One region of the Alcanivorax xiamenensis genome, then DNA from elsewhere that is predicted to be linked to it. Evidence: predicted binding sites of a transcription regulator. Region 1 holds the regulator's gene; each other region holds the start of a gene.
What was found. Region 1 encodes sigma-54, which starts transcription at its own class of promoters, with help from an activator protein. Its sites were predicted from a motif close to TGGCACNNNNNTTGCTNT; they were not measured.
Positions count from the first base shown of each region.

Region 2: cynS (cyanase) is a predicted target of sigma-54. The motif match lies at 5,215-5,232, and genes of this name have one in related genera.
Region 3: glnL (nitrogen regulation protein NR(II)) is a predicted target of sigma-54. The motif match lies at 3,609-3,626, and genes of this name have one in related genera.
Region 4: glnK (P-II family nitrogen regulator) is a predicted target of sigma-54. The motif match lies at 5,382-5,399, and genes of this name have one in related genera.

Region 1 is NZ_AQPF01000002.1:138,848-146,462, forward strand. Features, by position in the region: gene lptC (LPS export ABC transporter periplasmic protein LptC) at 1-229, shown strand, start outside; gene lptA (lipopolysaccharide transport periplasmic protein LptA) at 204-857, shown strand; gene lptB (LPS export ABC transporter ATP-binding protein) at 860-1,585, shown strand; gene A6D6_RS02200 (RNA polymerase factor sigma-54) at 1,921-3,387, shown strand; gene hpf (ribosome hibernation-promoting factor, HPF/YfiA family) at 3,456-3,755, shown strand; gene ptsN (PTS IIA-like nitrogen regulatory protein PtsN) at 3,764-4,237, shown strand; gene rapZ (RNase adapter RapZ) at 4,310-5,164, shown strand; gene A6D6_RS02220 (HPr family phosphocarrier protein) at 5,161-5,430, shown strand; gene A6D6_RS02225 (RDD family protein) at 5,577-6,890, opposite strand; gene A6D6_RS02230 (molecular chaperone HscC) at 6,890-7,615, opposite strand, start outside.
Region 2 is NZ_AQPF01000004.1:198,959-206,573, forward strand. Features, by position in the region: gene A6D6_RS04960 (SulP family inorganic anion transporter) at 1-447, opposite strand, end outside; gene A6D6_RS04965 (bifunctional protein tyrosine phosphatase family protein/NAD(P)/FAD-dependent oxidoreductase) at 476-2,149, opposite strand; gene A6D6_RS04970 (MBL fold metallo-hydrolase) at 2,171-3,037, opposite strand; gene A6D6_RS04975 (nuclear transport factor 2 family protein) at 3,148-3,531, opposite strand; gene lnt (apolipoprotein N-acyltransferase) at 3,628-5,097, opposite strand; gene cynS (cyanase) at 5,395-5,835, shown strand; gene A6D6_RS04990 (LysR family transcriptional regulator) at 5,987-6,967, shown strand; gene A6D6_RS04995 (tripartite tricarboxylate transporter substrate binding protein) at 7,071-7,615, shown strand, end outside.
Region 3 is NZ_AQPF01000085.1:88-6,617, reverse strand. Features, by position in the region: gene A6D6_RS21220 (tRNA (5-methylaminomethyl-2-thiouridylate)-methyltransferase) at 1-578, shown strand, start outside; gene A6D6_RS21215 (sulfurtransferase TusA family protein) at 581-823, shown strand; gene glnA (glutamate--ammonia ligase) at 1,047-2,453, shown strand; gene A6D6_RS21205 (DUF4124 domain-containing protein) at 2,768-3,478, shown strand; gene glnL (nitrogen regulation protein NR(II)) at 3,648-4,751, shown strand; gene glnG (nitrogen regulation protein NR(I)) at 4,793-6,217, shown strand.
Region 4 is NZ_AQPF01000064.1:7,254-14,868, reverse strand. Features, by position in the region: gene A6D6_RS20060 (YifB family Mg chelatase-like AAA ATPase) at 1-1,411, opposite strand, end outside; gene A6D6_RS20055 (LysR family transcriptional regulator) at 2,020-2,919, opposite strand; gene A6D6_RS20050 (alkyl/aryl-sulfatase) at 3,019-4,929, shown strand; gene A6D6_RS20045 (accessory factor UbiK family protein) at 4,937-5,194, opposite strand; gene glnK (P-II family nitrogen regulator) at 5,504-5,842, shown strand; gene A6D6_RS20035 (ammonium transporter) at 5,919-7,178, shown strand; gene A6D6_RS20030 (SDR family oxidoreductase) at 7,478-7,615, opposite strand, start outside.

The sequences.
Region 1 (7,615 bases):
CGTGTTCGAAAACAATGTCGAGGCGGTCAGCAAGAACAACGGCGTCACCCTCGACACCCGGGAGCTGCACTACCTGAGCCGCGATCGCCAGGTTTCCGCCCCGGACACCGTCACCATGCGACACAGCGAAGGCAGCACCCGGGCGGGCAGCATGGACGCGGATCTGGATACCGGGCGCATGACTCTCAAGCAAGGAGTAGTAAGTGAATTCAAAGGACCCAAGCCCTAACGGTCCGGTGCACGGCCCACTGCGCCGCCTGCGCGTGGTCATGGCCGCCGCCCTCCTGGTCCCGGCACTGGCCGTGGCCCAGTCCGGCGCCGAAGGCCCGGTGGAGGTCAGTGCCAACCAGGCCGTGTTCGAACGGGACGCCGGCACTGGCGTATACCGGGGCGACGCCGAACTGATTCAGGGCAACCGCAAACTCAACGCCGACGTCTTGCGCCTGTTCACCGAGAATGAGCAACTGGTGCGAGTGGAAGCCACCGGCAGTCCAGTGCGCATGCGCGAAGGCAAGGACCTGAACGCCCACGCCGACAAGCTGGTTTACGACCTCAAACGCCGCCGCCTGATCCTCACTGGCAACGCCTATGTGCAGCATCAGGGCAATACCTTCGAGGGCGCACGGGTGGAATACGACCTCAACTCCCGGCGCATGGACGCCAGCAGCGAGGGCGACAAACGGGTGCGGCTGGTGATTCCGGCCACGAACGCCTCCCAGGCACAGAATGGCGACGACGAAACGTCGCAAAGCAAGCAGACCGGCCAGGATCAGGGCGATGACAATACCCAATCGCCCACCAGCGAAACCCCGGCCTCCACGCCGGCGAGCCCCCCCAGCAACACGGAGAGCCCCTGACCATGGCGAAACTGAATGCCCGCCAACTGGCCAAAAGCTACAAGGGGCGCCGGGTCATCGAGGACGTCTCCCTGGAGGTGGAAGCGGGCCAGATCGTCGGCCTGCTGGGCCCAAACGGTGCCGGCAAGACTACCTGTTTCTATATGATCGTCGGGCTGGTGGAAGCGGACGCCGGGCGCATCGAGATCAATGGTGAGGACATCACCCACCTGCCCATGCACGGACGCGCCAAGCGTGGCATCGGCTATCTGCCCCAGGAGGCGAGCATCTTCCGCCGCCTGACCGTCGAGCAGAACATCATGGCGATCCTCGAAACCCGCAAGGAACTGAGCAAAACCGAGCGCGAGCAGGAACTGAACAACCTGCTCGAGGAATTTCACATTACCCATATCCGCGACAGCATGGGCATGAGCCTGTCCGGCGGTGAGCGGCGGCGGGCGGAAATCGCCCGTGGCCTGGCCACGGACCCGGCGTTCATTTTGCTGGATGAGCCGTTCGCCGGGGTGGACCCGATCTCGGTGAATGACATCAAGGGCATTATCCGCCACCTCAAGGATCGCGGCATCGGCGTGCTGATCACCGACCACAACGTGCGCGAAACGCTGGATATCTGTGATACCGCCTATATCTGCAGCGCCGGCCACATCATCGCCGAGGGCGATTCCCAGACCATCCTCGGCAACCAGCAGGTCCGCGACGTCTATCTGGGTGCGGACTTCCGGCTTTGACTTATCAGGAGAACCGCTGGCGCCCCATAAATTGCTGGCACGCTTACACGCAACACGCTGGCACGCCAAGTCCAAGACCTGAAAATGTCATGCCGGACTTGATCCGGCATCGCCCTCCGGCAACACCCGGCATTTGGAGCCGCCATCCATGGCGGCCGCCCCCACAATCGCGGGACACCAGTGACTCTCTTCATACTGGAAGGAACCACGATTCTCCTTACTCTTTTTCAATTGCAATTTCAACATTGGCATACATATTGCTTAAATGGATTGCTAAGCGTTGAAAGACGCTGCTATTCTGCCGCCTTGGCGATTCACCAGACCACCAAGGCAGTATGAAACCGAGTCTACAACTCCAGATCGGCCAGCAACTCACCATGACGCCGCAGCTGCAACAGGCGATTCGCTTGCTGCAGCTGTCGACGCTGGACCTGCGCCAGGAAATCCAGCAGGCCGTGGAAACCAACCCCCTGCTGGAACTCGAGGAGGGAGGCGAAACCTATACCGAGGATGACTCCCCCGCCGACGAGGATTGGGAAGCGGAGGAAATGGACCTCGAACGGGACCAGGCCCTGGACGATCTGGTGGAAGGGCCGGTGGAGAGCGACAGCGAATGGGACGACCTCTATGTGGGGCAGTCCGGTTCCGGCTCGGGCAGCGGCGAAGACGATGACGCCGACGCCTGGCAGCAGCGCCACGTCGCTCCGGTCACCCTGCAGGACCATCTGCTCTGGCAACTCAATCTCAGCCCGATGAGCGACCGGGACCGCGTCATCGCCGGTATCCTCATCGACGCCCTCGACCACCGCGGCTACCTGTCCCTGCCCCTGGATGATGTGATCGGCACCGCCGAGCGGCAAATCGCCGACGCCGATGATCCGGTGGAGGAAGACGAAGTGGTGGCGGTCCTGCATCGGCTGCAACAATTCGACCCGGTCGGTGTGGCCTGCCGTGACCTGGCCGAGTGCCTGGGCGTGCAACTGCGACAGCAGGCCGCCGACACGCCACACCTGGACACCGCCACTGCCCTGCTTGAGCACCTCACGCTATTGGAGAAGCACGACTATGCCGGGCTACGCCGGGCCATGGGGGTGACGGAAGGCGAACTCCTCGATGCCCTGGCGCTGCTGCGCACCCTGGACCCCGCCCCGGGCGAACACATCGGCGGCGAAGTGGCGGAATACGCGGTGCCCGACGTGGTGGTGCGCCCTTTCCGTGGCGGCTGGCGGGTGGAACTGAACGAGGAGGTACTGCCCAAGGTCAACCTGAACGCCCAATACGCCCGTCTGGCCCGCCGCACCGAGGGCGAGGACGGCCAGTACCTGCGCAACTGCATGCAGGAGGCACGCTGGTTCCTGAAAAGCCTGCAGAGCCGTAACGACACTTTGCTGAAGGTGGCGCGCCGCATCGTCGAGGTGCAGCAGGACTTCTTCCACTATGGCGAGGAAGCCATGAAACCGCTGGTGCTGGCCGATATCGCCGAGGCGGTGGAAATGCACGAATCCACCATCAGCCGGGTCACCAATCAGAAGTTCATGCTCACCCCCCGCGGGGTGTTCGAGCTTAAATATTTCTTTTCCAGTCACGTGGACACGGAAGGCGGCGGTGAATGTTCTTCCACCGCCATTCGTGCCATCATTAAGAAGCTGGTCGCCGCCGAGAACCCTCGCAAGCCGCTCAGCGACAATAAGCTGGCCAGTTTGCTTAATGAGCAAGGGATCAAGGTGGCGCGCCGGACCGTCGCCAAGTATCGAGAGGCGATGCGAATCCCGTCTTCCAGCGCTCGCAAACGCCTGGTTTGACGACGCGGGAAACGGCTTGTAACCCGGGCCTGGGGCCAGGGTTAAATAACGAGGCAAAGGAGCCAGCTATGCAAATCAACATCAGTGGCCATCACCTGGATATCACCGAAGCCCTTCGTGACTATGTGGACGACAAGTTTTCCAAGTTGGAACGGCACTTCGACCAGATCACCAGTATTCAGGTGATTCTGTCTCCGGAGCCGAAGACCCACAAGGCGGAATCCACCATCCACATTTCCGGCGCCGAAGTCTTCGCCACCGCCGAGGCTGGTGACATGTACGCGGCTATTGATGCCCTGACCAGCAAGCTGGATCGTCAGATTCTCAAACACAAGGAGAAGACCGTGAGCCGCAAGCACGGTCACTAAGCGGATCTATGCGAGTACGAGAACTCCTCACCGAGGACCGCACCCATAACGGTATCGAGGTGGGTAGCAAAAAACGTCTTCTGGATCAGGTTGCCGAACTGGCCGCGGCCAGTTGCGGCGACCTCGGAGCCCAGGAGGTGTTCGATGCACTGGTGGCCCGGGAGCGCCTGGGCTCCACCGGTATCGGTGAAGGTATCGCCATTCCCCACTGCCGACTCGGACGCTGCGAGCAGGCGGTGGGCCTGCTGCTGAAACTGGCCGAACCGGTGGACTTCGATGCCGTGGACGGCCGACCGGTGGATCTGGTGTTCGTTCTGCTGGTGCCTGAACAAAATCCCGAGCAGCACCTCAAGACCCTGAGCCACCTGGCCAACCTGTTCAACGACGAGGATTATCGGCGTGAACTGCGCCAGGCAATGGACGATCACCAGCTTTACATTACCGCCGTGGAGTCCGAGGCCGAATTGCGCCTGGCTTCATAAGCTACGACAGGGCCCGCGCGGCCGGTTTTCCCCGGCCCGGGCGTCTTTTGGGGGAAGAAAGCGGCAATCGCCATGAAACTGACCATTCTCAGCGGCCGGTCCGGATCCGGTAAAACCACAGCCCTACAGGCACTGGAAGACCATGGCTATTATTGCGTGGACAATCTGCCATTGGGTCTGCTGCCGCAACTGGCCGGGCAGTTGGATGATGAAGACCGGGTACTGGAGCGGGTCGCCGTCGGGGTCGATGCCCGCAACCTGCCGAGACAACTGCTGGCGTTCCCCTCCACCCTGGCGGAGTTACGCAAGCTGCAGGTGGAAACGGAAATCATCTTTCTCGACGCCGATCACGGCACCCTGCTCAAACGCTTCAGCGCCACTCGCCGCCCCCACCCGCTCAGCGGCGATGATCGCACCCTGGCCGACGCCATCGCCTATGAAGCCGAACTGCTCGCCGACATCCGTATGCGCGCGGACCTGGTGATCGACACCAGCACCCTGGATGTCCATTCCCTGCGCAACCAGATCCGTCAGCGGGTCGCCGGCCGCAATGTCCGCCTCTCGTTGCTGATCCAGTCGTTCGGTTTTAAGAATGGCTTACCCAACGACGCCGATTTGGTCTATGACGTGCGCATGCTGCCCAATCCCCACTGGCACGGTGATCTGCGCGCTCTGACCGGTCGCGACGACGAGGTGGCGGCCTTCCTGCAATCTCATCAGGAAACCGAAGATTTGATCGACGATATTTTCCAGTTCCTGGTTCGCTGGCTGCCCAGCTACGCCGCCAACGACCGCAGTTACGTTACCGTTGCCATCGGCTGCACCGGTGGCCGCCATCGCTCCGTGTATCTGGCCGAACAGCTGGCCCAGCGCCTGCGCAATAAAGCCATTCCCTTGCATGTGCGGCACCGGGAGTTGGAGGGATGATCGAGAAGGAACTCACCATCATCAACAAACTGGGGCTGCATGCGCGCGCCGCCGCCAAGGTGGTCAGTGTGGCGTCACGTTACAGCTGCACCATTCAAGTGCTTCATAACGAACGCCGGATCGATGCCAAGAGCATCATGGGCCTGCTCACCCTCGGCGCCGCCAAGGGCACCAGCCTCACGGTGCGGGTGGACGGCGATGATGAACAGCCGGCCATGGAGGAACTGACCGACCTGTTCGCCCGCCGCTTTGACGAAGCGGAATAAGTTCGCGGGAGCGGTCCACAGACCAGTGGCGTGCCATCTATTGGTCTTGGAGATATGAAATCGCGCTGTATTCGCTGCCAAGGCAGCTTCCCACAGAGAGCGCGACGGAGTTGCTGTGGGAAGCTGCCTTGGCAGCGAACAGGACGTCATTTCGCGTCTTTCTCCTCCCTCTGACTGCGCGCCCAGTTGATGACATAACTGCGGCTGACGCGATCGTGCAGAAGGTATCCTTTCAGGAACAGGTTCACCAGGATCACCACCTTGCTGGTCAGCGCATTGACCACCACGAACGCTATGACCCGCCATAAATTGTGCAGGAAGGGCAGCCGCTGAAACTCCCGATTCGTCACCCTGAGCCCGAGCATCCGTTTCCCCGGCGTCGCCTGCCTGGGCCCGGCCTCCATTACCAGCGCCATCAGCAAATAGGCCGGCACGACGAGCACCAGAAAGAAGCTCATGAACGACTCAATACGGATATCACCACCTGTTCCGTTGAAATCCGCCACCATGATGCTCACCACCCATATCGGCATGACCAGAAGCGCCGCCAGGACCAGCAGGTCGATGACGAGGGCGACCATGCGTAAGGTCATGCCGGTGAAATAAAGGGTTTCGGGTTTCGGCTCGGCGTTTGCCTGACGCGCCGGCGGCACCGTCTCCTTGCCGCCACGCAGCCCCCGCAATAACGCCTGGTCGCCGGAAGAGCTCGCGTCCAGGGGCGCCAACACCCGCTCCATGGCGGCATCACCAAAACGGGCCGCCAACAAACCACGACGCCCCTCCCAATCGAACAGGCTGTTCAAATAACCGAGAGTGGCCGCATCCAGAGGAGGTGTGCCCTCTTGCTGCCGCGACCGCTCCACCAGCCGGGCCATCAGGGCATCGCCCAAACCATGATGAAAGGCGCTGTCCAACATCCAGGGATTGCTGGCCAGAAAACGCCATTCCGTTTCCGCCGCCGGCTGCCCCTCCCGGTCCAGAAGAGCCTGGCACTGAATCAGCAGCCGTTCGTGCTCACGACTGGCCGCCAGCCGCTCGTCTTCTTCCGGCTCCCGTTCTTCCAGCTCCCGTGCCGCGGTCCAGGCCGGCTCCGGGTCCCGCGCCGGCGGGGGAGGCTGATCCAGGAACGCCGGCTCGGATTCCTCCGGTGCCACCAGCGGATCATCTGGAACCACCGACGCTGGCCATTCCGGCCTCTCTGGCGAAGGCGGCAGAGTCTCGGCGGCGGTGGCAACGGGCTTCCTTTCCGCTTGCTCCCCGGTTGCCGTTTCCGGCCCCGCATCAGCGGCACGGGCATGTTGCTCGGCAAGGCTCAGGGCACGTTTGTAGGCGGCGTGCAAAGCCTGGAATTGCCGTGGATGCTCATCCGGGCGCGTACTTTTCAGCAAGCGCGCGTAGGCACGCTTGATCGCCCGGGTATCCCCGGTGGCCTCGAGCCCCAGGACATGCCAGGGATCCATCAGAACCAGTCCTCACCTTCCAGACTGTCCAAGGCCTCCCTGAACTTCTTTTGAGCCCGGGCAATGTCCAGCGGATTCTGCCGATCCAGCACCTGCTCGAATCGGCCCATCAAGTCGGCGACCCACTCCCTGCGCTCCCCGAGGCTGGACTCATAAAGCCGCTCGCCACGGGCCAGCAGCGCCCGGTTCTCCTCACCGTCTCGAGGGTGGAACTTCAAGGCGGCCAGACGTTCCAGGGATCTCGCCTTGTCGTCCTCGCTCAAGGCTCCGGGCGTATGTTCGATCAACTGATAATAGGTCTTGCCGGTGGATTCAACTTTCACGTCCACCTCCAGAAGACCATTCATGTCGTAGCTGTAGCGGACGGTCACGCTTTCCTGTCCTCGTGGTCCTTTCGGCACGGCGACGCCCAACTCTCCCAGGTAGACATTCTTCTCCACCAGACGATTTTCGCCTTGATAGATGAGAATCTTCATCTTGGTCTGGTTGTCGGATGCGGTGGACAACTGCCGCTCGACGCTGATCGGTACCACGCTATTGCGTTCGATGATCGGCAGAAAGTAATCCCCCAGCTTGGGGTTGTCCTCGTTGACCACCCCCGTGCCGAGCGTGTAGGGGCAGACATCGGTAAGCACCACGTCATCCAGGCCCTCTCCCCGCTCCAGCAGACCGGCCTGAATAGCCGCCCCCATCGCCACGACCGTATCCGGGTCCAGATGACAGGA
Region 2 (7,615 bases), on a different contig from region 1:
GGAAATAAAACCGCCGATCACTGAATGACTGAGCAGGTTCGCCACCCAGCCGAGACGCAGCAGGCCCATGCCGACCAGCATCAGCCCGGAGAGCAACGCCAGTACCGTGGTGGCGAGCAGGAAAGTGGCGCTGTCACCGCCGGCCACCTGACCGGCGGCCGCGGCGGTCATCAATGAGATCACCGCCACCGGCCCCACCGCCAGGGTGCGACTGGAGCCGAACAGGGCGTAGGCCACCAGCGGCAGAATGCTGGCATAGAGCCCCATCTGCGCCGGAACACCGGCGAGTAGCGCGTAAGCCAGGCTCTGCGGGATCAGCATCAGGGTGACGATCACCGCCGCCAGGCCATCGGCGCTCAGATCCCGGCGCTGATAGCCGGCCAGCCAGCGTGACGCCGGCAGCCAGGACGGCAGTGACGGGCGGCGGCGAGGGGAGGCCGGACTCACCGTTGGTGAGCCCGGTAATGGAGCAGGGTCATTTGGTTGGACCGGTGAGCCATTCGTGGCCTTTCAGCATCAGGTCGAAATAGATGCGCGGCATGGCCTTGGCCTTGAGCCACCAATACAGCGAGCGGGCCTGGGTGGGGGCCAGCGGAAAAGTGGGCTGCAGTACGCCCTGGTAGCCGAATTCCGCCAGGATCACCTTGCCTTTTTCCACGGTCAGCGGGCAGGCGCCGTAGCCGTCATAGGCGGCGCCGGGGGACCGGCCGTCGAGCACCGACAGCAGGTTTCCGGCCAGTACCGGCGCCTGTTTGCGTACCGCCGCGGCGGTCTTGGCGTTGCTGGTGCCGGCCGCGTCGCCAAGGGCGAAGACATTGGCGAAGCGCGGATGTTGCAGGGTGGCCGGATCCAGATCGACCCAGCCGTTGCCGTTGGCCAGTGGGCTGTCAGCGACGAACGCCGGCGCTTTTTGTGGCGGTGTCACGTGCAACAGGTCAAAGCTCTCTTCCCGCTCCCGTGCGTTACCGTCCTGATCCTTGTCCACGAACCAGGCTTTGCGATGGCCCGCGTCCACCGCTTTCAGGGTGCTGCGGAAGTTCAGAGTGGCGCTGTAGCGCTGTACGTATTCCATCAACGGCGGCACGAAGTCGGCGACGCCGAACAGCGCCTCGCCGGCATTGTGGAAGTGCACGTCGATATTTGGCAGCGCGCCGCGTTGCTCCCAGTGATGGCAGGACAGGTACATGGCTTTTTGCGGCGCGCCGGCGCATTTGATGGGCATCGGCGGTTGCGTGAACAGGGCGCGGCCATGTTTCAGGTTCTGCACGCATTCCCAGGTATAGGGCGCATGCTCGAACAGGTAGTTACTGGTCACGCCGTTGTGGCCGAGGCTGTCGCGCAGGCCTTCCACCGCGTCCAGATCCAGTTCCAGGCCGGGGGCGACGACCAGCGCGCGATAGCCGAGGCGGTCGCCATCATCCAGGATCACCTGGTTGCGCTCCGGATCGAAACCGGCGACCCGGGCCCGGATCCATTTGCTGCCTCGTGGCATCACCTGGGTCATCGGCCGGGCGGTATCGCGGCGGCGGAAGGCGCCGGCGCCGACCAAAGTCCAGGCGGGCTGGTAATAATGAGTGTCGCGCGGTTCCACCACCGCGACATTCAGGGACGGACGCCGCTTCAGCAGGCTGGCGGCGGCGGCCAGTCCACCGGCGCCACCGCCGATGATCAGCACATCCCAGTCGTTGGCCGGTGAACGGCGGGGGGCGTCAGCGCCTTGCCCCTGCTGCCAGCGTTGCTCCAGGCGGGAGCGCTGTTTTTCCAGGTCATAGCCGGCGGCGGTGGTGGTGGCGAGCACCGTTTGTGGGTCCAGCCGTGAGGACTGCGATAGTGCCCACAGTGTGCTGGAGCGGTTGCCGGTGCGGCAGAAAGCCATGACCGGCGCGCGATTGTCCGCCAGCAGTTGTCCGAAGCGCTGGATCTGATCGTCGCTGATTTCGCCCGGGGTGATTGGCAAATAGTAATATCGCAGGCCGGCTTCGGCGGCGGCTTCGGCCAGAGCCTCGCTGGCGGGCTGGTCCTCGCCTTCACCGTCCGGGCGGTTGTTGATGACGGTGTGAAAGCCGGCTTCGGCCAGGGCCTGCATATCCCCGGGCTGCAGCTGACCGGCCACCGAGATGGCCGGCGTCAGAGTCTTGTAGTCGTTCATTGCGCTCCGCTCTCGTGTCTCTTAAATCGAATTCAGTGGAATCTTCAGATAGTGGACGCCGTTGTCCTCCGCCGGTGGCAGATGGCCGGCGCGCATGTTGACCTGTACCGACGGCAGGATCAGGCGCGGCATACCCAGTCCGGCATCGCGGCTCTCGCGCATGGCGACGAACTGATCCTCACTGACCCCGTCGTGAACATGGATGTTGGCGCGCCGCTGCTCCTCCACGGTGGTTTCCCAGTGGTACTGCTCGCGTCCCTCGGGCAGGTAATCGTGACACAAAAACATGCGGGTCGAGCCGGGTAATTCCAAAAGTTTGCGCACCGACTGGTACAGGGTGCGGGCGTCACCGCCGGGGAAGTCACAACGGGCGGTGCCGTAGTCGGGCATGAACAGAGTGTCGCCGACGAATACCGCGTCGCCGATCCGGTGACTCATGCAGGCCGGAGTATGGCCCGGGGTGTGCAGGGCCACGGCTTCCAGATTACCAACCCGATAATGCTCGCCATCCTCGAACAGGTGATCGAACTGGCCGCCGTCACGGGCGAATTCGGAACCGGCGTTGAAGATCTTGCCGAAGGTGTCTTGCACCGTCCGGATATGAGAACCGATGGCGAGCTTGCCGCCCACCTGTTCCTGAATCCAGGGTGCCGCCGACAGGTGATCGGCGTGGACGTGAGTCTCCAGCAGCCATTCCACGGTGAGGTCGTGCTCGCGCACGTAATCCACCAGCCGCTGGGCGCTGTCGTAACGGGTGCGCCCGGCGGCCGGGTCGTAGTCAAGCACTGAATCCACCACTGCGCAGTGCCGGGTATCCGGGTCGGTCACCACATAGCTGACGGTGTTGGTGTTGGTGTCGAAGAAACTTTGCACTTGCGGACCGGCCATGACCCTATCCATCCAAAACGTTGCGGGATGGCACCGTTATAGGGGGCACGGAAGCGAAAGTCAAATAAGTTATATGCTTATTCTATTTGGGAATAATTGGTTCAGGCCGGTTATAATGCCGGGGCGCCATAAAGGGCCTCGCCGTGGATCTGACGTCCGTTCTCAAAACGCATGATTTCACAGGCGAACGCCCGCTTGCCATTGGCGCTGGCGATGTAATGCACCACCAATTGCTGGCCCGGTTCGTCACAGATGGCGGCCACCAGCTCGAAGTGCAAACCTGGCCGGTCGGCCAATGCCGCTACCCAGTAATCGCGCAGTGCCGCCTTGCCCTGAATACGGCTGGTGCCGACGTAGGGCTCGGCCACCGCGCTGATGAACACCGCGTCGTCGCTGAAGGCGGACACGACCGCTTCCACATCCCCCCGGTTCCAGGCGGCGATCCAGTGGTCGGCGTGTGATTGCAAATCAGCGTGAGTAAGACGGTCTGGCATGGAACCTCCGGGCAGTAATCAGCAGGGAAATCCGAGTATGGTGCCTGGCGGGAATGGCCGTCACGGTACAGATGACGGCCGTTTGCGCGGTACTGATCAGGACGTGCCTTTGCGGCGGCCCGTCCCGCCAGCCAGCACCGCCATGGCCAGGGCCACCAGCAGCGTGGGCCAGACACCGGCCACCATGAAGGGAGTGCGGCCCTGGCGCGGCTGATATTCGCTGATCAGTACGCCGCGTTCGAATTGCGGTAATCGGTCACGTACCCGGCCATGCGCGTCGACCACCGCCGTGACACCGTTATTGGTACCGCGCAGCAGCCAGCGCCCGGTTTCCAGGGTGCGCATGCGGGTCATCTGGAAATGCTGCAAGGGTCCGGCGGAGTGGCCGAACCAGGCATCGTTGCTGATGGTCAGCAGCACATCAGCATTGCCGGTGCGCTCCGCCACCTGGGCCGGATAGAGCATCTCGTAGCAGATCGCCGGCGCGATCTCCTGACCCAGGGCGAACAGGTTGGGCTGGGCGGGGCGGCCCGGCGTGAAGCTGGACATGGGCAGATCAAAGAAGGGAATCCAGCCGCGGATCAGGCCCTCCAGCGGCACGTATTCGCCGAACGGAACCAGCTTCTGCTTGTGATAAACACCATCGTGGCCGGTGCCCACCACCGCCACGCTGTTGTGGTATCGCGGTGGGTAGGTGCTGGCATCGCGCCAGGGCAAACCACTGACCAGGGCACCGCCCCTGGCGGCGATCCGTTCGCCCTCGCCATCCACGAAGCCGCGAATATCCTGATAGAACTCGATCATCGCCGACTCCGGCCAGATCACCAGGGTGTCCTCCGGCAGATCGGCGCTAAGCGAGTGGTAGATCTTCTGGGTCTCGTCGCGCATGGTGGCCAGCCACTTCAGGTCCTGCGGGATGTTGCCCTGCACCAGAGCCACCTGTTGCGACGGACCGGAAGGGTGGGTGAAGGCATGGCGGCCGGCCAGCAGGGCCGCCGTCACCAGAATCAGTACCACCGCCACGGCCGCTCCGGCGCTGACCCGTGGCCGGGCCAGATCCACCACGGTGGCGGCGGCCAGCACCAGCGTCAGAGTGAGGGCCCAGACGCCGCCCAGCGGCGCCAACCCGGCCAGTGGCGTATCGATGGCGGCGTAACCGGCATAGAGCCAGGGGAACCCGGTCAACAGCCAGCCACGCACCCAGTCCAGCACCAGCCAGGTGCCGGCGAACACCATGGCGCGGGTGCCGCGCCGCTTGGTGAACCAGAAAGCCAGCCCATAAAACAGGGCCAATCCCATGGCGAACACGGCGGTGAATGGAATCGACATCCATAACGGCATGAAGCCGTAATCGGTCATTGAAACGTGCAGCCAACTGATTCCAAAGCCGAACATGCCGACGCCATACAGCCAACCCGCGGCAAAGGCCCGCCCCGGAGTTGGCGACCGCACCAGGGCGGTATAACCGAGAGCGGCGCTGACCAGCACCAGTGGCCACAGATCGTAGGGGGCAAAGGCGAGGGGAAACAGTAGCCCCGCGATCAGGGCGAGCAGCAGGTTGGGCATGGTTGTCGGCGATCCCCAAATGAACTCGGAAACAGGGCGTAACGGTTGGCCCCAGCATAGTGAGGCCACGTTATACGCAAATTAATCGCCTTGCGCCATGGGGCCCTGTCTCTGAGTTGGTATGGAGCTTGCAACGCTTGGGGAACCTTTGAAAAACACCTCGTCATCCCGGGCTTGACCCGGGATCCCCCTCTGGAGGGCGCATCACTCCGTAGCGGGAGATGCCGGATCGAGTCCGGCATGACGTTTTTTCCGAGGCTTGTTAGCAGGAGAGTGTGCCGTGACAGGAGAGATACCGTGGATAAACAGCAAATGACCGACCTTATTGTCACCGCCAAGGCAAAGCGGGGACTGACCTGGGAAAAGATGGGCGAGGACCTGGGGATGTCGCCGGTATGGCTGGCGTCCGCCTGCCTTGGCATGAATGGCGCGCCGCCGGAAAAAGCCATGGCGATCACCGAGTACCTGGGGCTGGACCAGGGCGTGGCCAGGGCATTGGAAGCGTTTCCCACAAAAATCTGGGACCAGACCGTGCCGACGGACCCGTTGATCTACCGGTTCTACGAAATCGCGGGGGTTTATGGCACCACGCTGAAAGAGGTGATCCAGGAAAAATTCGGCGACGGCATCATGAGCGCCATCGACTTCACCATGGAAGTGGACAAACAGGAAGACCCCAAGGGAGACCGTGTGGTGGTGACCATGAACGGAAAATTCCTGCCCTACAAGCATTGGTGACGGGGAGGGCGGTCAGGTGAGAAAAGGGCCTGACCGGCCTCCGGCCTTGTTGGCGCCTTGCCGTGCCATAAAAAAATGGTATATAAGCTGCTTGTGCATCATTAAATGCGATCGGAAAGGGCCCGGTGGGGCCCGTTGAGAGACAAGACGCATGAATCTCAAGCAGCTTCGCGCGCTGGTCGCGGTGTTCGAGGAAGGCAGCTTCTCCGCCGCCGCCAGCCGTCTGAATATCGTGCAACCGGCACTCAGCCAGCAAATCATCGGTCTTGAGAGGGAACTCAACGTTCAGTTATTCGAGCGCACCAATCGTGGTGTCACGCCCACGCCTTACGGTCAGCGGCTGGTTAACCATGCCCGTCTGATCCTGCGGCAACTGGAGATCGCCCGGAACGACCTGAGAACCTCCATGGAGTCTGAACCGGCCGGGGAGGTGATCATCGCCCTGCCGGTGACGGTGACGCCCTTTCTGGCGCCGCGCCTGCTGGCCTGGCTGGAGGAACACTATCCGCTTATCCGGCTGCACATCGTCGAGGGGCTCAGTTCGGAAAGCGGTCATGTGGTGGAAACCGGCAAGGTGGAACTGGGGGTCAACCCCAACGCCGCGGAACTGGACGACGTGGAATCGATCCCGGTGCTGCGTGAGTACTTTTATCTGATCGGCGCGCCGGAACTGGTGGGGCCGGAAACCGGCGATATCGATCTGGCGGACGCGGTGGGCCGTCCGCTGATCCTCGGCGACCGCACCCACAATATGCGCCGTGTGATCGATGAGCACGTGGTGGCCGCTGGCGCCCAGTTGAACCTGCGCTTCGAGCAGAACGGCCCGAAAACGTTGACCTCGGTGGTGGACCAGGGCATGGCCTGCATCATCGCCAACCTGCCCATGCCGCTGCCGGACAATCGTACCCATCCGCGTCGGGCGCGGCGCATCGTCAATCCTCTGGTGCAGCGCTTGATGACCGTGGCCTGGCCGCGCAAGCGTCCCCTGTCGCGCCCGGCCGAGCGGGTGCGCGACGGGCTGATCGCCTTGATGGTGGAGGCGGCCCGGGCGGGCGACTGGCAGGCGGAGGTGGTGCTGCCCGAGGAGCAGATGCCGGCATTAAAAAATATGATGTCAGATATCGTGAAATAATATTTTTTTCTCCTGAGAGGCCCTCGTACTCTGCTTGGAACGTTTTGGGCCCTTGGCCCTCCGTGCAAAAAGAAAACTGGGCGAGCTGCCCGTGGAGAGCAGAATGAGACTAATAAGACACTGCGCAGCCGCCGTTCTGGCGGTGTGCACCCTGACCGCGATGACCATGTCCCCGTCGGCGACGGCGGACGACTGGCCATCCAAACCGATCACGCTGCTGGTGGGCTTTTCCGCCGGTGGCGGCGCCGACACCCTGGCGCGATTGATGGCCCGGGCGCTGGAACAAGACCTGGGTCAGCCGGTGGTGGTGGAGAACAAGGCCGGCGGCGGCGGCGTGGTGATGGCCACCCTGTTGCAGCGGGCCCCGGCGGACGGTTACACCATCGGTTTCACCTCGGATTCCACCTTCGATGCGCTGCCGTTCATCGTGCGCACCGCCTACCAGCCCGACGACTTCGATTATCTGGCCACCGTCACCGAGCTGCAGAACGCTCTGGTGGCCGGCGCCAGCGCGCCGTTTTCCACCTGGGAAGAGATGCTCGCCTATGCCCGCGAACAGGGCGGCCTCACCTTTGGTTCGCTGTCGCCGATTACCACCAAGTTCGCGGAACGTCTGGCCAAGCAGGAAGACATCCGCGTTCGTATCGT
Region 3 (6,530 bases), on a different contig from region 1:
CGCTCAGCGCCAGGAACCTGCCGGAGACCCTGCCGGAGCGGGAGGGCTGGGTGGATCGCAGCCAATTGCACGACTTCTCCGGCCGTAATCGCAAGCCGCAAATGGCACTGGCCAAGCGCTTTGGCCTGGATGACTTCGCCCAGCCCGCCGGCGGCTGTTGCTTCCTTACCGATGAGTCCTATTCGCGCAAGCTGGCGGATCTGTGGCAAGCCCGTAACGAGCGCCGCTATGAACTGGATGACATCATGCTGCTGAAGGTGGGGCGGCATATCCGTCCGGCGCCGCACTACAAGCTGATCATCAGCCGTGAAGAAGGGGAGAACCGCTTCCTGGAAGGGTATCGGTATCAGTTCACCAGCATCACCACGTCGAGCTGCCCCGGTCCGCTGGCCCTGATCGACGGTGAGCTGGCATCCGATGAGGAACTGCGCCAGGCGGCCGCCATCGTCGCCCGTTATTCCAAGGGGCGAACCGATGACGAGGTGGTGGTGGAAGTGCGCGATCCCAGCGGCGTGGCTCGCCAGTTACCGGTGTGCCCGGCGACGCCGGATCAGGTGCCACAGGAATGGATGGTATAACCATGAGCCATCATGAATTGGACGCCCGCCGGTTGCTGTGTCCGATGCCGGTGATCAAAACCCAGAATCAAGTGAATGCGCTTCAACAAGGCGATACCCTGACGGTGATCTGCACCGATCCGGGGGCGCTCAATGACATTCCCGCCTGGTGCCGGATCAATGGTCATGCGGTGCTGGAGACCCGGGAAGAAGGTCATGAGGTGCGGGTGACGCTTGAGATTGGGGAGCCTTCGATTGCACTGTAATGGTGCGTTCTTGTCATGCATGCACAGTATTGGTGCTTTCATGCCGGGTATGCCGGCCGATTTCGGGGCGTTGCGGCCCGAATGCGCTAAAAAAGGGCTGGCACGTAATTTGCTCACCTATTGGCATGCGGGGCCGAGTGCCCGAGAATAGCGGCTTCGAGTGGTCGGCCCGCCGATACCACTGAATGCCAGACACATACCCGTTCCAGGAGGACGTTCTACAATGTCTGAAAAGACGCTGAAGCTGATCAAAGATAACGACGTGAAGTGGGTCGATCTGCGTTTTACCGATAGCCGGGGTAAGGAGCAGCACGTCACCATTCCGAGTTCGGAAGTGGACGAGGACTTCTTCCAGGACGGCAAGATGTTCGATGGTTCTTCCATCGCTGGCTGGAAAGGTATCAACGAGTCCGACATGATCATGATGCCGGACGACAGTTCCGCGGTGATCGATCCGTTCACCGACGTTACCACCCTGAACCTGCGTTGCACCATCGTCGAGCCCTCCACCATGCAGGGCTACGAGCGCGATCCCCGCTCCGTGGCTCAGCGCGCCGAGGAATATCTGAAGTCCACCGGCATCGCCGACAGCGCCCTGTTCGGTCCGGAGCCGGAATTCTTCGTGTTTGATTCCGTACAATGGAAGTCCGACATGTCCGGCGCCATGTACAACATCTACTCCGAAGAAGCGGCCTGGGTGTCCGCCGATGAGTTCGAGAAGAACAACATCGGTCACCGTCCGGGTGTGAAAGGTGGCTACTTCCCGGTACCGCCGGTGGATTCGCTGCACGACCTGCGTGCCGCCATGTGCGCCGCCATGGAGCAGATGGGTCTGGAAATCGAAGTGCACCACCACGAAGTGGGCACCGCCGGCCAGTGCGAAATCGGTGTTGGCGCCAACACCCTGACCGCCAAGGCGGACGAGGTGCAGATCCTCAAGTACTGTGTCCACAATGTGGCGCACGCCTATGGCAAAACCGCCACCTTCATGCCCAAGCCGCTGATCGGTGACAACGGTTCCGGTATGCACGTGCATGTGTCCCTGGCCAAGGACGGCAAAAACCTGTTTGCCGGTGACAGCTATGCGGGACTGTCCGAGGAAGCGCTGTACTTCATCGGCGGTATCATCAAGCACGCTCGCGCCATCAACGCCTTCACCAACGGTTCCACCAACTCCTACAAGCGTCTGGTACCCGGTTTCGAAGCACCGGTAATGCTGGCCTACTCCGCCCGCAACCGTTCCGCTTCCATCCGGATTCCGTGGGTGAACAGCCCGAAAGCCCGTCGTATCGAGGCGCGCTTCCCGGATCCGTCCGCCAACCCGTACCTGTGCTTCGCGGCGCTGCTGATGGCCGGCCTGGACGGCATCAAGAACAAGATGCACCCGGGCGATGCCATGGACAAGGACTTGTACGATCTGCCGGCCGAGGAAGCTCAGGGCATCCCGACCGTGGCTCATACCCTGACCATGGCTCTGGATTGTCTGGAAGCGGACTACGAGTTCCTGATGGCCGGCGATGTGTTCACCAAGGACATGCTGGACGGCTACATCCAGCTCAAGCGTGAAGAGATCGAGCGTCTGAACATGACTCCGCATCCGGTCGAGTTCGACATGTACTACAGCTGCTAAGAATCCCAAGTTCCCGGCAGTTGCAAGGCCCCGCTCCGGCGGGGCCTTTTTTGTGGTTCATGGCGGCATAACGATTGCTGGCACGGAAGGGGGGCTATGAAGCCGCTGTGGGAAGCTTGCTTGCAAGCGAATGGGTTTCCGGGCCCCAAGATTCGCTTGCAAGCAAGCTTCCCACAGCGGCCTTGTAGTAGTTTCCGAGTTTATGTCTCCAAGGCCCACAAAGGGCGGGGCCCATAGTGTGCCCCAGACCCTTTTATCCCTGTTCCGGTGCGGTCAGAATCAAAGCCATGACTCTTGGGGGAGAGGAGGACCGCATGAAAACCACAACCGTTCTGTTGATCACTTTGCTTGGCGTCTGCGCCGCTGTCTGGGTGCGGGCCGGCGATGTGTCGGAAACAGGGGGCGCGATGATCTTTCGTAGTGTCGATGAGCACGGCAACGTGACGTTCACTGACTCGCCGCCGAAGGGACGCGACGCGGAGGCGGTACGCATTGGCCCGACCAATACCGTGCCAGGGCCGCGACAGGAACGGCCGCCGGCCGAGCCGCCGGAGTCGTCGCTGCCGGTTTTCGAGGGCTACCAGCGTCTGGCGATTGTTTCCCCGCGGCCGAACGCCACGGTGCGCAATCCGGAGGGGCCGATCAGCGTGGAAGTAGCGCTGGAGCCGGCGCTTCAGGCCGGGCACCGGCTTGAGGTTCTGGACAATGGCGAACCTTTGGCTGGAACCGCGCTGAGGGATCCGGAGCGGGGCAGTCATGTGCTGGTGGCGCGAGTGCTGGACCAGGAGGGCAAGGAGATCAAACGCTCCGCCACGGTCACGGTGCATGTGCATCGCACCAGCCGATTGCAAAGCGGTCAGGCACCGGCACCCAGTGGACGGGCCGGGATCGGGCAGGCTGCCCAGCGAGGGGGCGCCGCCAGCCCCGGGACCGGCAGTGCTCGCGGAAGTGGCGCGAAGACCGGTTCTCCGGCCTCCGTGGGCCAGCCTGCCAGCCGTGCTCAAACCGTCAAGCCCGATTCCTGACCCTCTTTCCATGATTCGCACCAAATCGGTGCATCCCTTCCGCGTAGTGATTACACTGATTTTGGCCGCCTGGCCTTTTTGACGCCCTTCAGCGGTGCCCGGTATGCCTCATTCCGGCGGTTCTGACGGGTGGCCTGATAATTGCTTGTGCCCCGTTATGGGCCGAATCATGAAGACCGAGAAGGTAATGCACAAACGCTTGCTGGATCACCTGCGTACCGCGGTGATGCTGCTGGATGATGAGCTGCGGGTTTGTTATCTCAACCCGGCGGCGGAGATTCTGTTGTCCACCAGTGCCAGCCGGATCATCGGCCAACTGCTGCCGGACTATTTCCATGATGATGGCAATGCCCGCGACGCACTAAAGCAGTGCATCGAGGACGGTAACCCCTTTACCCGCCGGGAGGCGAAGCTGGATGTGACTCCCGGGGTGCAGGTAACGGTGGACTACAGTATTACGCCGTTACAGGAACCCGGTTATCCGATGGCGCTGCTGGTGGAAATGCAGGGGCTCGACCGCATGCTCAAAATCAGCCGCGAGGAGGCTCTGGTGCACGCGCATCAGGCCACCCGCGCGTTGGTGCGGGGCGTGGCGCACGAAATCAAAAATCCGCTGGGTGGGATCCGCGGCGCCGCGCAACTGCTGGAGCGTGCTTTGCCCAGCCCGGATCTGGCTGAGTACACACGGGTAATCATCGACGAGGCGGATCGCCTGCGTTCAGTGGCGGATCGCATGCTCGGGCCGCGCAAACCGCCGGCGTTCGCCGACGTGAACGTGCACGAATGTCTGGAGCATGTGCGTCAACTGTTGCTGGCGGAATACCCTCAGGGGGTGCGCATCCTGCGCGACTACGATGTCAGTCTGCCGGACATCCCCGCCGACCGTGATCAACTGATCCAGGTGCTGCTCAATCTGATGCGCAACGCGATTCAGGCGTTGTTGGAATCCGGCACCGAGGGCGCCCAGGTCCTTTTGCGCACCCGGGTATTGCGGCAATTCACCATCGGTTCCACCCGCCACCGTCTGGTGCTGCGGGTGGACATTGAAGATAACGGCCCGGGGATTCCCGAAGAGTTAAGGGAAACCCTTTTTTATCCCATGGTCAGCGGTCGAGCCAATGGCTCCGGCCTGGGTTTGTCCATTGCCCAATCCATCATCAGCCAGCACCAGGGGTTGATCGAATGCGACAGCGAACCGGGCCGGACCCTGTTCAGTTTGCTGCTGCCCATGGAGTTACCGGAAGCGAACTTCGCCACCTCGGATTCGGCCTGACAGGCCGGCCGGTGGCCCGATGATGTAGGGAGAGCACAGGCATGACCTCGACCATATGGGTGATTGACGATGACCGTTCCATCCGCTGGGTGCTGGAGAAAGCGCTCAGCCAGGAAGGGTTTCAACTGGCCTGTTTCGAGGATGCGGATGAGGCCCTGAATACCCTGGAAGAAGGTGCCAGGGAGCCGGATGTGCTGATTTCCGACGTGCGCATGCCCGGTACCGACGGGCTGCGCATGCTGAAGATTCTGCAGCGCAAGCACCCGGATCTGCCCGTTATCATCATGACCGCGCACTCGGATCTGGACTCGGCGGTGGCCTCCTATCAGGGCGGCGCATTCGAATATCTGCCCAAACCGTTCGATGTGGACGAGGCGGTGGCTTTGGTGAAACGGGCCATCAAGCACCGTCAGGAAGCCCAGGGCGAAGCGGTGGTGGCCAACGAGGAAACCCCCACCGAGATCATCGGAGAAGCGCCGGCCATGCAGGAGGTGTTTCGCGCCATCGGGCGGCTCAGCCACTCCAATGTCACCGTGCTGATCAACGGCCAGTCGGGCACGGGTAAGGAGTTGGTGGCGCGGGCGCTACACCGTCATTCCATGCGCCGGGAAAAGCCGTTCGTGGCGCTGAACATGGCGGCGATCCCCAAGGACTTGATCGAATCCGAGTTGTTCGGCCATGAAAAAGGCGCGTTCACCGGCGCCAATGCCCAGCGGGTCGGCCGCTTCGAGCAATCCAATGGCGGCACCCTGTTTCTGGATGAGATCGGTGATATGCCGCTGGAGGCCCAGACGCGACTGTTGCGGGTGCTGCAGGAAAACGAGTTCTACCGGGTCGGCGGTACCACGCCGATTCATGTGGATGTGCGTATCATCGCCGCCACCCACCAGGATCTGGAACGGTTGGTGCGCGAGGGCGATTTCCGCGAAGACCTGTTCCACCGTCTCAATGTTATTCGCATCCATATCCCGAAACTGGCGGAGCGTCGGGAAGACATACCGCAACTGGCCGGGTATTTCCTGCAACGGGCCGCCAGCGAGCTGGGCGTGGAGCCCAAGGTACTGCACAAGGACACCGAAAAGTACCTGGCGGCATTGCCCTGGCAAGGTAATGTGCGTCAACTGGAGAACACCTGCCGTTGGCTGACGGTGATGGCCTCCGGCCGGGAGGTGCTGGTGGACGACCTGCCGCCGGAACTGCGCCAGTCAGTGGGACGGCCCAGCGAAGGCGGCGGCGACTGGCAGAAATCCCTGCGCCAGTGGGCGGACCGGGCGCTTGCCCAGGGCGATCGGGCGATCCTGGACCAGGCGGTGCCGGTGTTCGAGCGCACCATGATTGAAGTGGCGCTGCAGCATACCGGCGGCCGTAAGCGCGACGCGGCGGCGTTGTTGGGGTGGGGCCGCAACACCCTGACCCGCAAGATCAAGGAGCTGGACATGGAAGCGGAGTTCAGCGGCGAGGATTGAAAAGGGGCGGGGCGCCGGACGCCAGACGCCAGACGCTAAAGTCAAAACCCGGGGCCGCGGGCGTTGCGGAAATAAAAAATTGCCGGGAGCAATTTTTAACGTTGCTCGGCGACGGCCCGCAGGGTGACCGCCATGGATGGCGGTCATAAAAAAGTTCATCGCGGAATAACGGGAATGTGGGTCTCCATCGGAGGCACGGGTCTGCACGGAGGCCTTCCGGGATCGCCGTAAATACATCCCTGTAGGCTCCCGGTTTGACGTCCCTGTCAAACAGGGTCCCGGAAGGCCTCCGTGCAGACCCGCTCAGAAGTGA
Region 4 (7,615 bases), on a different contig from region 1:
CGATGGTGCGGGCCACGCGCAGACTGCGGTGCAGGGCGCGGGCGGAGAGGCTCAGCCGCTCCATGGTCTTGATCAGCCAGCCGCGGTGTGGTGCCAGTATGGCGTCCAATGTCTCGGCGGGCAGGTCCCGGTTGAGTCTGCCCTGGCGTTGCTGTTGCCGCTGGCGGGCGTCGATCACGCGCTGGCGTACCCGTTCACTGCTCTCCCCGGGCTTGCCCTCCAGCAGTTCCGCCGCTGGCAGCGGCGGCAGATCCAGATGCAGATCAATGCGGTCCAGCAGTGGTCCGGAAAGACGCGCTTGATAGCGGCGGGCCTTTTCACAGCGATAGCCGCAGCCGCGTTCGGGGTCGCCAAGATAGCCGCAGGGGCAGGGGTTCATCGCCGCCACCAACTGAAAGCGGGCGGGAAACGTCAGTTGCTGAGCGGTGCGGGCGATGTGTACCTCACCGGTTTCCAGCGGCTCCCGCAGGACTTCCAGCACGCGCCGTTCGAATTCCGGTAACTCGTCGAGAAACAGCACCCCATGGTGGGCCAGGGAAATCTCTCCCGGCTTTGGCCGGCTGCCGCCGCCCACCAGGGCGATGGCGGAAGTGGTGTGATGGGGGCTGCGGTAGGGGCGTTGCAGAAAGTGCGCCGCCGGCCGGCTGGCGCGCAGGGAATAGACGGCGGCCACTTCCAGGGCCTGGCCCCGGTCCAGCGGCGGCAGCAGGCCGGGCAGCCGTGACGCCAGCAGACTTTTGCCGGCCCCTGGCGGGCCGCACAGCAGCAGGGAATGGCCGCCGGCGGCGGCGATTTCCAGCACCCGTTTGCCGCTGAGCTGCCCCCGCACATCGGCCAGGCAGGGATGGGGTGGGGCCGCTTGTTGGTCGTCAATGCTCGGGGCGGGGTGACAGGGCAAGGGGGTGGTGCCGCGCAGATGGGCGCAGAGCGCGTTGAGGCAGGTCACCGCCAGGGTGCGGGCCCCGGCCAGGGATGCCTCGTCGGCATTCTCCGCCGGCACCACCAGGGTATGGCCGGCGCTGGCGCAGGCCAGCGCGGCGGGCAACAGCGCTGGCACCGGATTTAGACGACCTGACAGCGCCAGCTCGCCAATGAACTCGTGGCCGTCGATGTCCACCCGACCCAACTGGCCGCTGGCCAACAGAATGCCCAGGGCGATGGGCAAATCGAAGCGGCCTCCGTCCTTGGGCAGATCCGCCGGTGCCAGATTGACGGTAATGCGCCGTTGCGGAAACTCGAAGCCGCTGGTGACCAGCGCCGAGCGGACCCTGTCACGGCTTTCGCGTACCGCGGTGTCTGGCAGACCGACGATAGTGAAACCGGGCAACCCCGGCGCCAGATGGGTTTCCACCCTTACCGGAACGGCATCGATACCTTGGCTGGCGCGGCTGAGCAGGCTGGTAATGTTCATGTGGTTCAGGGTAAGGCAACGGGGCGGGGATGGCTGTCAGCCAGGACGGTGATGGTGGGTGAGATATCGTCGTCGGCACGTGTAGGAAAAAATCGCCGGGAGCGATTTTTGACGTCGCGCCAGCGACGGCCCGACGAGCGGCGGCCATGGACGGTGGTCACAAAAAAACGTCGGGAGCCATTGCTGACACGCAACACGCAACACGCAACATGCCAAACCCAAGGCCCGCTTGCCGGCCTTGATCCGGCATCTCCTTCCACGAAGCCATGTGCCCTGCGGAGGGAGATCCCGGGCCACACAACGGTGCTTAGAGCACCGTTTGGACGTCCCGCTGGACGCCCCGAAGGGGGAGTTCAATGGTCTTAAGCCAGGGAACTCTCTATCCCGGGATGCCCGGGTGTTTTCAAAGCGTGTTGGCGTGCCAGCGTGTTGCGTGTTAGCGGCCCGGAGGGTGGCCGCCACGGACGGCGGCCATAAAAAAGCTTCCTCGCTCCACTACAACGCCGCTGTGGGAAGCTTACTTGGAGGCCCGGAAGCCCATTCGCTTGCAAGCAAGCTCCCACAGCGGCTTCGTGGCGCCTTCTGTGCCAGCGTTCATTCGGAGCAGATCAGTGCTGGTCCGCCCAGGCCTGGATCAGTGACAGCGCCTTTTGCGCCGCCGGCGACAGGGTGCGGTTGGCCAGGCGCGCCACCGCCAGTTCCACTTCCTGATGACTGTCCTGAATATTCAGCCGCACCAGCCGGCCCGCCGCCTCCTGGGAGCGGCACACCGAGGGCGTGGCGCTGAGCACGGCATCGGTGCGGGTCACCACCTCGCGCAGGGTCACCAGATCGTTGCACTCGAGGCTGAGTGCCAGCGCTTCTCCGGGGGACTGGCCCAGCCGTCGTTTCAGACGATTGCGGGCGGTTTCCGGCAACGGCACGGACACCAGCGGGTAGTCGCCGAGATCGCGTGTGGCCACCGGTCTGCCATCCGTCAGGGGGTGCCCCCGGCGCACATACCAGCCGGCGGCCTCCTTCGACAGGGGCTGGCTTTCCAGGGCGGAGTCGTGGGGCACGGTGCGCCGTTCCACCACGGCGAAATCCAGTTCCTCCGATTCCACTTTACGCAGCAGGGTGGCCCAGTCGTTCACTTCCACTTTGATCCGCAGGTGCGGATGCTCACTCATCAAGGTGCCGAGCACGTCCGGCAGCAGGATGGCGGAAGGGTAGGAGCCAGCGCCGAAGCGGACCTCACCCATCTCGTGATTTCGGATCAGGTCGGCGTCGCGGCGCAGGCCCCGGGCTTCGAACAGCACCCGCCGGGCACGGTTGATCAACTGCTGACCGGCGGCGGTGGGGACCACACCCTGGGAGGTGCGGTCGAACAGGCGAATGCCCAGCTCGTGCTCCAGATTCTGGATACCACGGGTCAGGGCGGGTTGGCTCAGGTGGGTGCGTTCCGCGGCTTTGACGAAGGAACGTTCCTCAGCCAGGGCCACCAATTGTTCCAGTCGACGCAGATTCATTGAATGCGATAAATGCATTGATTTGATAAATGTTATGCATTTGTAACATTGAGGGAGCCAGCGTACAACAGGGCGCACCCTGCCAGCCCGGAGAATCCCATGTGTGATCAATCCAAGCCCGCTCAGCCCGCGACCATCGCCTGTAATCATGGTTGGCGGGATCGTCTGCCGTTCGAGGACAGAACCGATTTCGAGAACGCCCGGCGCGGTTTTATCGCCACTTTCGATGGCGATGAGGTGCGTCGTGAGGATGGCCGGGTGGTGTGGGATTTCCGTGCCTATGATTTCCAGGAAAGCGAGGAAGCGCCGGACACGGTAAACCCCAGTCTGTGGCGGCTGGCGCGTCTGAACAACCACACCGGTCTGTTCCAAGTGTGTGAGCGTATCTATCAGGTGCGCGGTTTCGATCTTTCCAATATGAACATCATCGAAGGCGACAGCGGTCTGATCATCATGGACCCGCTGGTCAGCGCCGAGGTCGCCAAGGCGGGACTGGAAGTGTATTACCAGCATCGCCCGCACCGTCCGGTGGTGGCGGTGATTTACACCCACAGCCATGTGGATCACTTCGGCGGTGTTAAAGGGGTGATCAGCGAGGAGGAAGTACAATCCGGCCAGGTGCGGGTCTATGCGCCGGAAGGATTCATGGAAGAAACCGTCAGCGAAAACGTCTACGCCGGTCCGGCCATGCGCCGCCGCGCCCAGTACATGTATGGCGGCTTGCTGCCCAAGGGGCCGCGCGGTCAGGTGGACGCGGGCCTGGGCAAGGGCACGTCCCGGGGCACCGTGACCCTGATCGCGCCCACCAATGACATCAGCGAGGCGTTCGAAACCCATACCATCGACGGTGTGGAAATCGAATTCCAACTGACCCCGGGTACCGAAGCGCCGGCGGAAATGAATCTGTACTTCCCGCAATGGCGGGCGTTGTGCGTGGCCGAGAACGCCTGCCAGTGCATGCACAACATTCTCACCATCCGGGGCGCGCTGGTCCGTGATCCGCGCATCTGGTCCTACTATCTCGGCCAGACCCTGGCCCGTTACGGGGATCGCAGTGATGTGCTGTTCGCGCAGCATCATTGGCCTACCTGGGGGGCGGACAATATCCGCGAGTACCTGGCTGATCAGCGTGATATGTACGCTTTCCTCAACGACGAGACCCTGCGGCTGCTCAACCATGGTCTGACGCCGCTGGACATCGCCGAGCACATCAAGAGCCTGCCGCGGCCGCTGGCGCAACGCTGGCATGCCCGCGATTACTACGGCTCGGTGAGCCACAACGTGCGCGCTGTTTATCAGCGCTACATGGGCTTCTATGACGCCAATCCGGCGCACCTGAATCCGCTGCCGCCGGTGGACAGTGCCCGCCGCACCATTGAATGGATGGGCGGTGCCGACGCGGTATTGGAAAAGGCCAGAGCGGAATTCGAGCGCGGTGAGTATCGCTGGGTGGCGGAAATCGTCAATCAGGTGGTGTTCGCGGATCCGGATAACGCCGAAGCCAAGGCATTGCAGGCGGATACCCTGGAGCAACTGGGCTATCAGTGCGAGAACACCACCTGGCGCAACGCCTACCTTACCGGGGCCCAGGAACTGCGCAAGGGCGTCAAGCGGGTACCGAGCGGACAGGCACCGGATCTGGTGCGGGCGTTGACGCCGGCGTTTTTCTTTTCGCTGCTGGCGATCCGGCTGGACAGCGAAAAGGCCGCGTCACAGCCGATGACCCTGAACTGGCACTTCCCGGATCTGGGCCAGGACTTCGCCCTGACCGTTCGCAACGGCGTGCTCACCTATCTGGAAGGGCACCGCCATGATGAGGCCGACGCCAGCGTCACCATGGGCAAGCCCGACCTGGATCAGGTCGGGCTGGGCAAAGTGACGCTGCCGCAGTGCATGCAGGACGGTCGGCTGGCGGTGGCTGGGGATCAGGCCAAGGTGGCAGCGTTGTTCGGCATGCTCGACCAGTTCCAGTCTTCCTTCAATATCGTTACCCCGGCGACGCTGGGGTAACCAACCGCTACGGCTGATCCGATTGCGCGGCGCGCTCCAGCGCCGCCACCTGCTTTTCCAGCGCCTCCAACTTCTCGCGAGTGCGTTCCAGTACCCGCTGTTGCACGTCGAATTCCTCCCGGCTGATCAGGTCCAGCCGCGCCAGTGCTTCACCCAGTACTGCCCTTATACTGTGCTCCACATCGTCGCGAAGCCGCCCCGGATCCCCGGGCAGGCGCCGCTGAATGTCGGCCATTAGTCGATCGATAAAGGGTTGGCTTTGCATGGCCGTAGGCTCCACTATGCGTTCAGTCGGCGTGATGGTATCACTCCAGGTCGGGGTTGTGCGGCACTGACTGCCGTGCCCCAAAATGGAACGCGCCCCAAGTCGGCGCACTATTATACCGCAGCGGAGTCGGGGCGTGACCCGCGTCGGCGATGTAACCCTTTGAGAAAGCGTGACTTTTTAAAACTGGCATGGGTCGTGCACTAGATGGGACAGAGCGTTCGCGCAAGTGGATGGATCGGGAACCAAAGAGGGGCCTGAAACGAAACGGACGTTACCGGACGCGTTAAGAGCGTTGAGGAGATAGCAATGAAACTGGTTACAGCCATTATCAAGCCGTTCAAATTGGATGATGTGCGTGAAGCACTGTCCGAGATCGGTGTTCAGGGCATCACCGTTACCGAGGTCAAGGGTTTCGGTCGCCAAAAGGGGCACACCGAGCTCTATCGTGGTGCGGAATACGTTGTCGACTTCCTCCCCAAGGTGAAGATCGAAGTGGCCATTGCCGATGGCAGCCTGGACCAGGTGATCGAAGCCGTCACCAAGGCCGCCAACACCGGCAAGATCGGTGACGGCAAGATTTTCGTCACCAACCTTGAGCAGGCCATTCGCATTCGTACCGGTGAAACCGGTGAGGATGCTGTTTAAGAAGTTTTAGAACGTGTGTTGAATCGACCCATGCCAAGGCTTCTGGACACGTTTTTATTTCTCGGAGGGTTGCAACGTGGAAAACCAAATCTTTGAATTGCAGTACGCCATCGATACGTTTTATTTCGTGATCTGTGGTGCACTGGTAATGTGGATGGCCGCGGGCTTCGCCATGCTGGAGGCGGGCCTGGTACGCGCCAAGAACACCACTGAAATTCTGACCAAGAACGTGGCGTTGTTCGCCATCGCCTGCACCATGTACATGGTGTGCGGCTACGCCATCATGTACGACGGTGGCATTTTCCTGAAAGGCATTACTGACTTTGATCTGGGCGGCGTATTGTCCGCTTCCGCGGAAAACGGATTCGACGGTGATTCCGTCTACTCCGGCGCGTCCGACTTCTTCTTCCAGGTGGTGTTCGTGGCCACCGCCATGTCCATCGTCTCCGGTGCCGTGGCGGAACGGATGAAGTTGTGGGCGTTCCTGCTGTTCGCCGTGGTCATGACCGGTGTGATCTATCCGCTGGAAGGTTCCTGGACCTGGGGCGGCGATGACGTGTTCACGATGTACAACCTGGGCGACCTGGGCTTCTCCGACTTCGCCGGTTCCGGCATCGTGCACATGGCCGGCGCCGCCGCCGCCCTGGCTGGTGTGCTGCTGCTCGGCCCGCGTAAAGGCAAGTACGGCGCCAACGGGCAGATCAACGCGATTCCCGGTGCCAATCTGCCGCTGGCGACCCTGGGGACCTTCATCCTGTGGATGGGCTGGTTCGGCTTCAACGGCGGTTCCGTGCTGAAACTGGGTGACGCCGCCAACGCGCACTCCGTGGCCGTGGTGTTCATGAACACCAACGCCGCCGCCGCCGGTGGCGCCATCGCCGCCCTGATCGTGGCCCGTATCCTGTTCGGGAAGTCCGACCTGACCATGTTGCTCAACGGCGCCCTGGCCGGTCTGGTGGCGATTACCGCCGAGCCGTCCACGCCAACGCCGCTGCTGGCGACCCTGTTTGGTGCGCTCGGTGGTGTGCTGGTGGTGTTCAGCATCGTCACCCTGGACAAGCTGAAAATCGATGACCCGGTGGGCGCCATCTCGGTGCACGGCGTGGTGGGTCTGCTGGGGCTGCTGCTGGTGCCCTTGACCAATAGCGATTCAAGCTTCTCCGGCCAGATCATCGGCGCCCTGACCATCTTCATCTGGGTGTTCGTGGCCAGCCTGATCGTCTGGGGCATCCTCAAGGCGGTGATGGGGGTTCGTGTCACCGAGGAAGAAGAGTACGAAGGGATGGATCTGGTGGACTGCGGCATGGAAGCCTACCCGGAATTCGTGAAAAGCTGATCGATCACCTTCCGGATGAAAAAGGGCGCCCATGGGCGCCCTTTTTTTGGTTCATGATCCGTGCCCGGTCCTGAATGGAGAGAACACGTTAAATCCGCCTTGGAGGGATAAATTCAGAGACCGCTACAACGCCGCTGTGGGAAGCTTGCTGGCAAGCGAATGGCCAACGGCCCGGAGAGCATTCGCGGCCAAGGCCGCTTCCCACAGCGGCATTGTAGCATGATCTGTTGCTGGCGAATGGCGGCATACCAGCGAGCTTGCAAGGCACCATGGAATCTCCCACGGCAGCTTCGTAGCCCTTATGTCATGCGTTTGACCACCGCCAACGGCAGCACTTTCATGGCAAAACCCAGCGGCGCCCAGGGCCAGCGTGGCACATAGGCCTTGGCCGATTCTTTTTCGATCGCGTTCACCAATTGCTGGCAGCCGGTTTCCAG